DNA from 2 places in the Priestia sp. FSL H7-0729 genome. Region 1 is predicted to be linked to the other one. Evidence: predicted binding sites of a transcription regulator. Region 1 holds the regulator's gene; the other holds the start of a gene.
The links. The regulator LexA, encoded in region 1, represses DNA repair genes until DNA is damaged. The targets are predictions, from matches to a motif close to CGAACATATGTTCG.
Positions count from the first base shown of each region.

Region 1 (4,439 bases):
AACCAAAAATATCGAGTATCGAATTAACGCGCTTCAACAGCTTAGAAAAGGAATTGAGAAGTATCAGCAACGGATACAAGATGCACTTCGTGCTGATCTGAACAAATCCGAGGCGGAAGCTTACGGTTCCGAAATCCGCATTGTTCTGGGTGAACTGGATTTTGCATTAGAACATCTGCAGGAATGGGCTGCGCCAAAACAAGTCCCGACCAATTCGGCTATGCCAGATGGGGTGAGCACCATTTACCCTGAACCGTACGGAGTGGCTCTTATTATTGCACCTTGGAACTATCCTTTCCAACTGGCGTTTGGTCCACTGATTGGAGCAATTGCAGCCGGTAACTGTGCAGTTATCAAGCCTTCTGAATTAACACCAGCCGTATCTCGTCTGACGTATGAGCTGATTCAGGAGATCTTCCCTCATGAGTATATCGCCGTTATGGAAGGGGAAGTTGAAGCCAGCACAGCATTGTTAAAAGAGAAGTTTGATTATATTTTCTTCACAGGCAGCACAGGGGTTGGTCGCATTGTGATGAAGGCAGCTGCGGAGCACCTGACTCCTGTAACTCTTGAATTAGGTGGTAAGAGTCCTGCTATTGTTCATAGTGATGCAGATCTGAAGCTGGTAGCTCAGCGTATTGTTCGTGGTAAGTACCTGAACGCAGGGCAAACATGTGTTGCTCCGGATTACTTGCTTGTGCATGAACAAGTTCATGATGAATTGATTGATCTAATTGGCGCAGAGATCAAAGACAAATTTGGAGATGATGTGGTACAAAATTCTGATTTCCCGCATATTGTCAATGCGCGTAACTTTGATCGGTTGTCGAAATTTCTTACAGATGGCAAAACGCTGCTAGGTGGACGTTCTGTGCGTGAGCAGCTGCTGATTGAGCCGACTGTACTTGGAGATGTGAACTGGGATTCACCTGTCATGCAAGAAGAGATCTTCGGTCCGATTCTTCCCGTATTTACGTACAGTGACCTGAATCCCATGCTGGACGGGATTGTTCGCCGGCCAAAACCATTGGCCCTATATCTCTTCACACAGGATGAGCAACTGCAGGATCAGGTTCTGAATCAAGTATCCTTCGGTGGAGGATGTATTAATGACACACTTTCTCATATGACATCGCATTATCTCCCGTTTGGTGGTGTAGGAGAGAGTGGAATGGGCTCATATCACGGACAACAGAGCTTTGATGTGTTCTCACACCACAAAAGTGTTTTGAAACGCAGTGAATAATTAGCCGCAAAAAAATATAAACAAGAAAAAAGAGGTTGTCCTGTTCGTCAGGACAACCTCTTTCGTATTTCTATGTGTCTAGATTGGTTACTCATGTTAACTATTAATGAATATCACGGAAAAGGCCAATGACTTTACCCAGAATACTAACGTGTTTCAAACGTAAAGGCTCGAAGGTCGCATTCTCCGGTTGAAGGCGAATATGATCTTTCTCTTTATAGAACGTTTTCACTGTAGCTTCATCGTCTTCAGTCATTGCAACGACGATATCACCGTTATCAGCAGTTTGCTGTTGACGGACAATAACGTAATCTCCGTTAACAATTCCTGCTTCCACCATACTATCTCCGACTACCGAAAGCATAAACACTTTCTGTTCACCTACATAATGTGTAGGAAGAGGGAAGTAGTCTTCAATGTTCTCGGTTGCAGTGATTGGAACCCCGGCTGTAACCTTACCAACGACAGGAATACGTGCAACGCTGTGAGCAAATTGATGTGAATGCTCAGATTCTTCCTGGCTTAAAAGCTCAATGGCTCTTGGCTTGGTAGGGTCGCGTCGGATCAAACCTTTTTTCTCCAAACGATCCAAATGTCCATGTACTGTTGAGCTGGAAGCCAGTCCAACAGCTTCACCAATTTCCCGTACGGAAGGAGGATACCCCTTCAACCGGACTTCATTTCGTATAAATTCCAGAATTGCCTGCTGCCTGCTGGATATCTTCGACATACCGTATCAACCCCATTTTAGTAACGTTTGGGAAAATTATAACATAGAACCTCCGTTCGTACAAACATAAGTTCTAAATAAAATGGCATAAAATCAGTGTTTTTTAACTTTTAGAACAGAATCTGTCCAAAATCCAGAGCATAATACTGCAAATGAGCAAATGCTTTGCAAAAGTACTTCATAATATGTTAAAGCTTCCTTCGAAAAAAAGCGAACAATTGTTCTAAAAATATATTGAACAAAACAAGTGTTCGTGTTATATTGATTTCAACAGATAGGAACAAACGTTTGGAGGCGGGTATATAATGAGATATTCTACTTATCAAAGCATTTATGAACCGATGAATTCGGAACTGGTGAAGTCTAACATAGGGAACTACAAGAAGGTTTTAGCGCGTTTCAAGATTTCCACGTGGATGTTAAAGGTAGCCATTACTTCTTTGATTATATTTATTGGATGCAGCACTGTTTTAACTGTATTTGCTGGCAATGAGAATGATGTTCTGCCTGGAGGGAAGATCGCCGTTTCACAAGGGGAAACGTTATGGAGTATTTCTTTGGAGCATAAACCGACGAATATGGATACACGTATTTATATAGAAGCAATTAAGAAAGTGAATCAACTTCATACGACTTCCATTCAAGTGGGTCAAGTACTAGCTCTACCGCAATTTACAGAATAAAATGCACATCCATATGCTTTAGCGCGTGTCAACTTGACAAGCTACCTTTATCATGGCAAAGTTAATATGACTTTGTATTTTTGGAGGGGACAAGCTTGGATATAGATAGTCTGGTAGCACGCATTAACGAATTGGCTCGTAAGCAAAAGTCCACTGGATTGACGGAAGAAGAACTTGCAGAACGTGCCGAGCTAAGAGAAATTTATTTGAGCAATATCCGCAGTAATTTCAGACAACAACTGGATACCATTGAGATTGTTGATGATGAGAATGACAAAGGCCACCAAGGCAAACTCAAACACTAACGAAACCTAATGATATCTTTATGATATTTAGGTTTCTTCCTGTTATTTTGAGTGTGCAATCTATAGGGGGACATGTTGGTTTACAGTTATGTAAGCCGATACAAAGACACATAAGGGGGATTCACATGTCGCGTTCGTTCGAGAGAACGGTTAAGAAAAATTCCAAGCAGTTAAATCAGCAACGTAAAAAAAGTGGTCAACCAATTACAGGTACACCAGGTGAAGAGGTCTTTAAGGGACGCAGCCTTTTGTTCCCTATATTTTTGATCGGTCTCGCCTTTTTGTATCTGTTTATGAGCACGTTCCTTGTGCAAGCTCCGATGACAACCTGGGACTGGGTGACGATGCTGCTCTACGTATTTTTGGCAGTCATCTTCATGCTTCGTCGTCCGTACATCAAGATTAGCAGTAATCGGATTATAACGACGAAGGGTAATCGTGAACGTTCAATTGGGGTTGACGATATTGTCAAATTCAGAATTGAACCAGGTACAGTTGTTATCGAACATAACAGTCGTGGGAAAAGATGGGTGTTCACCAAGTTGTTGAACCGTTACGATACAGATGCGATTGCAGAACGTTTGCTTAAGTTTGCAAAAGCACATCAGATCACCGTGGAAACCGTTGAAAAGTAATTATTGCATAAAGGGGTAGATGATCGGAATGGCGTTAAAAGCGATTTTGTTCGACCTGGATGATACTTTATTGTGGGATGAGCGTAGTGTTCGAGAAGCTTTTCATGAGACTTGTCTAATTGCAGCTAAAGAAACTGGTGTTAAACCAGAAGAACTTGAAGAAGCTGTTCGTAATGAGGCACGCGGGCTGTATGAATCATATGAAACCTTTCCGTTTACCAAGATGATTGGAATCAATCCATTTGAAGGCCTATGGGCTAACTTTACTGGTGGGGATCAACCTGAGTTCCGTCAGTTGGAACAACTTGCTCCAGTTTACCGTAAAGAATCTTGGCGTCGTGGCTTGTTGAAGTTGGGTATAGATCGGGAAGATCTTGCTGAACAATTAGCCACACAGTTTGGAGTAGAACGGAGATCCAGACCTCATGTATACGAAGAAACGATGGATACCTTACGTGAGTTACACGGAAAGTATAAATTGTTGCTGTTAACGAACGGTTGTCCTGCGTTGCAACAAGAGAAGCTGGATGGTGTACCTGAATTGACTCCTTTCTTTGATGAAATCATTATCTCTGGTAACTTTGGAAAAGGAAAACCAGATCCGTCGATATTTGAACATGCTTTGAGTAAACTGGGAGTTAAACCCGAAGAGAGCATGATGGTGGGGGATAAGTTGACGACTGATATTCGTGGTGCTTTATCATCTGGCATCCAATCCGTATGGATTAATCGTGAGCATAAGACCAACAATGAAACCTATGCGCCTGATCATGAAATAACGCATTTATCGGAATTAGATCAGCTTATTGCTAAGTTCTGAGCAGATCAGCTATAACATCT
Region 1 is NZ_JBBOTQ010000001.1:182,841-187,279, forward strand. It holds gene MHH93_RS00805 (aldehyde dehydrogenase) at 1-1,246, shown strand, start outside; gene lexA (transcriptional repressor LexA) at 1,350-1,976, opposite strand; gene MHH93_RS00815 (LysM peptidoglycan-binding domain-containing protein) at 2,282-2,659, shown strand; gene MHH93_RS00820 (DUF896 domain-containing protein) at 2,755-2,964, shown strand; gene MHH93_RS00825 (hypothetical protein) at 3,090-3,599, shown strand; gene MHH93_RS00830 (HAD family hydrolase) at 3,628-4,419, shown strand.

Region 2 (4,439 bases), on a different contig from region 1:
TGCCACCAAAAAAGATAATAAGCCCATAGAGTAGGGGCAATATTACATCTCTAAACATAGAAATATCATTCCTTCCGTCCGGTTCCTTACCTCATCCTATGAGTAAATAGAGACAACCATGACAAGCCTAAAGGAATTCAGAGGAAGCGAACCTCCCTCAATGTAAGTATTTTAATTGCCGCACCCCAATTCGAAAGATAGGGTGATTCGTGCAAACGCAGCGAAGAAGACGAAATTGTTACCGAAGAAGCGAAGCGCTCGCCTTTATCCCCGGATTTTCCCCTTTAAGAAAGGGAATCAAAAAAATCTGGGGATAACAGCGATCAGAGGAACAATTCGTCGCCGTAGCGTCTCCTTTGCACCTAACCTATCTTTTGAACTATTAAATTAAAGGAAGTGGATCTACCTTGCCATCAGTTACACTCGAACGCAGTCGCAAAAAGCGGCTTGAACATGCACATCCATGGATATTTAACAATGAAATTGCATCGGTTGACGGAAACCCGGAGCCGGGAGATCTGGTTAATGTATTGAATCATCAAGGTCGCTATCTGGCGACAGGTTATTACAATCCCGCATCTCAGATCACGGTAAGGGTTGTAGCTTATCAACCCCTGGAGTCCGAACAGATGGATACGGCGTTCTTTGCAGCGCGTTTCCGCGATTGCCTGCGTCATCGGGAACGTTTTATTCAGGATGGAGAGGCGTACCGTCTCGTGTACGGCGAAGCTGATTTTCTGCCCGGATTGATCGTTGACCGATTCGGCAGCATCCTCGTTGTACAGTTGCTTACACTTGGCATGGATCGTTGCCGTGAAGCTATCGTTCAGGCACTCATTGAAGTAATGCAGCCTGAAGGCATATATGAGCGCAGTGATGTCTCGATTCGTGAACTGGAAGGTTTGGAGCAGACCAAAGGTCCATTGTATGGAGAATGCCCAAGACATGTCACCGTTACCGAGAATGGACTACTTATTAAAGTGGACATCGTGGAAGGACAGAAGACAGGTTACTTCTTCGACCAACGTGAGAATCGTGCAGCGATCGAACCGCTTATGAAGGGTTGGGGCTATAAGAGTGGAATCACACTCCAAACGACTGAGCAGGACGGCACAGAGCAGCTCTTGCCTGTGAATAAAAGCGGTAAGGTAGTTACATTCCCTTATTGGGATGGTGCCACCGTACTGGAGTGCTTCTCACACACGGGCAGCTTCACGTTAAATGCTTGCAAGTATGGAGCCAAGAAAGTAACTTGTCTTGATATTTCGGAGCACGCTATTGAGAGTGCACGAACCAATGTAGAGCTGAATGGTTTTACTGACCGGGTTGAATTCGTCGTTGCTGATGCATTCCAGTACTTGCGTGAACAAGTAAAGGGACTGGATGAACGTACCGCACGTGCGCGTGCTGGTGAACAAAAAGTGGATACTTCCAAAGCACTTGCAGCTGGCGGTAAAACGTTTGATGTGGTTATCCTCGATCCCCCAGCTTTTGCCAAAACGAAATCAGCGGTCAAGGGTGCATGCCGTGGATATAAGGATATCAATCTGCAAGGAATGAAACTGGTCAATGAGGGCGGATATTTGGTAACAGCCAGCTGTTCGTATCACATGCGTCCAGACCTCTTCCTGGATACGATCGCCGATGCAGCGGAAGATGCAGGTAAAGTGCTTCGTCTGATCGACTGGAAGGCAGCAGGTAAGGACCACCCGCAAATTTTGGGCGTGGATGAAGGACATTACCTGAAATTTGCTATTTTCGAAGTGCGCAGTAAAAAGAATTAATTGTATGATTTCCCTTCTAATTTAACTGTATAGATTGGACTTAAACATTTACACGAGAACGTAGAGGACAGAAATAACCTGAAGAAGCGGAGTGTTCGCCTTTATTCTCGGATTTTTTCACTTTTTAAAAATTGAATCAAAAAAATCTGGGAATAACAGCGATCGGAGGGTTGTTCTGTCATCGGAGTGGCAAGTGTAAATAATCTTTAATTTAATCTATAGATCAAGTCAAAAGTCCACAGTGTGATAGCTGCGGGCTTTTTGCTGTTTTACTGTGTTAACGGAGATGATCTCCGGTTTTACCGGATAGTGGCAAACGTATGTTCCGAACCAAGTCAGATATGTTATACTGGGAATTAAAATCTTGTACGTGTGGTTTGGAGGATTAGACATGTCCGTTCGTTTTGTTATTGGCCGGGCAGGCAGCGGCAAAAGCTCGCTGATTACCCGGGAAATTACATCCTTGCTTCAAAAGGAGCCGCAAGGTAAACCTTTGATTTTACTCGTTCCCGAACAGAGTTCTTTTCGAACAGAGCAGGCATTGGTCTCTTCTGGAGCAATTAAAGGTACCATGCGTGCAGAAGTGCTCGGTTTTCGCCGATTAGCCTACCGTATAATGCAGGAAGCAGGCGGTTCTGCTCGTATTCCGATCGGAGCCGAAGGCAAAAAGATGTTGCTCTACAAAGTCATCCAGCGCCGTAAAGAAGAATTGAAGCTGTTTGGTGCATCCGGCAGCCAGCTGGGTTTTATAGGCGAATTAAATGACTTATATAGTGAGTTTAAACGTTATGAAGTTGATCCATCTTTGCTGGAAGAAGGGTTATCTGGAGGGTATACCTCATCCTCTTCACCAATTCTGGAGGACAAGTTGCATGACTTGAATCTGATCTATCGTGACTATGAACAGGAACTGACCAATTTATATATTGATGATGAAGATACGTTGACCGAACTGACAGAGCGCCTGTCTGAAAGTACATTGCTGCAGGATGCACAGATCTGGATTGATGGTTTTCAGGGATTCACGCCACAGGAAATGAGTGTGATTGATCGCCTGATGTTGCAGTGCTCTTCCGTGACGATTGCACTGACATTGGATCGTCCGTATGATCACGGGGCTCTGCCTGGAGAACTGGAACTGTTCTATCCCACGGCGAGTGCCTACGCGCGTCTCAAAGGCATGGCTGAAGAACTGGGTGTACCGAGCGATATCACCGTGCTGGATGCAGAGATTCCACCGAGATACAAGGATCGTCCGGGACTTGCTCATCTGGAGGCTGGTTTCGACCGCCGAATCCGGTGGAAAGGTGAGGGTCTTGATTCCGGAATCCGCCTGATTGCAGCGGAGAACCGTCGAGCTGAGATGGAGGGAGCACTCCGTGAGATGCGACGCCTGGCACAAAACGAAGGTGCGAGATATCGGGATATGGCGGTGCTTGTTCGTCAGTTGGATACCTACGCGGATATTGCTGAACCGCTATTCAGGGATTATGGCGTGCCGGTCTTTCTGGACCGCAGAAGAAATGAACTTCATCATCCATTATCCGAGTTTATCCGTTCAGCACTGGATATTGTTCGTCGCCACTGGCGTTACGAGGATGTATTTCGCTGTGTCAAAACGGATCTGCTGCTTCCGCGTGATGGTTCCATCACCCGTGAAGATATGGACCAGCTCGAGAATTATGTACTGGCTTGTGGTATTCATGGATATCGCTGGACTGACGGCAAACCGTGGAAGTATGTCCCAAGCCTTTCGCTTGAAGACAACGGTCAGGATGGACGTAGTCGAGGACGGGACCAAATGCTTTCTTTAATGGAGCGTTGTCGAGCGGTCATTACAGATGCCTTGGGTGCTTTTGAGAAACGGATGAAAAAGGCAAAGACAGCGAAAGCCCAATGTGAGGCATTATACAGACTACTGGAAGAAGCCGAGATCCCATGGAAGCTGGAGAACATGTCTGCTGAAGCTAAAGCACAAGGTGACCCCGAACGGTCGAGAGAACATCGGCAGATGTGGGGAGCAGTGCTGGATCTATTGGATCAGATGGTGGATATGATGGGCAACGAGCGGCTGGATATCACTCTTTTTGCCGGGATGATTGAGACCGGATTGACGGAACTGAAACTGGGTCTGGTACCACCAGCACTTGATCAGGTTTTGGTTGGCTCAATGGACCGTACACGTCTTCAGGACATCAAATACGTATTTATCCTTGGTGCAGTTGATGGTGAATTGCCTGCCGTACCTCAAGATGATGGCGTATTAACTGAACTGGAGAGAGCGTTACTGACGGAAAGAGGCATGGCGCTTGGACCTGGTGCAACGAGGCAAATGTTGGATGAACGTTTTCTAATCTATACGGCACTTACAGCAGCAAGCAGCCAGTTGTGGCTGAGTTACCCGGTGGCTGATGATGAGGGGAAAGCACTGCTTCCTTCCGAGATTGTCCGCCATGTACGGAAAATGTTTGGTCTACAAGAACAGCTATTACTCGCTCAACCACCGGTTGCGAACTCGGAAGAAGCACATTGGTCCTATGTCACCCATCTAGGTCAAAGTTTGTCTGCTCTCATTGGACAACTGCGTAAATGGCGTCGCGGAGAAGATATCCCTGAAATATGGTGGGCGGTCTACAATTGGCATGTATCTCAGGA
Region 2 is NZ_JBBOTQ010000005.1:436,899-441,337, forward strand. It holds gene MHH93_RS15195 (Na/Pi cotransporter family protein) at 1-58, opposite strand, end outside; gene MHH93_RS15200 (class I SAM-dependent rRNA methyltransferase) at 408-1,784, shown strand; gene addB (helicase-exonuclease AddAB subunit AddB) at 2,176-4,439, shown strand, end outside.
Region 2: a site for LexA is predicted at 2,098-2,111, ahead of addB (helicase-exonuclease AddAB subunit AddB). Genes of this name have one in related genera too.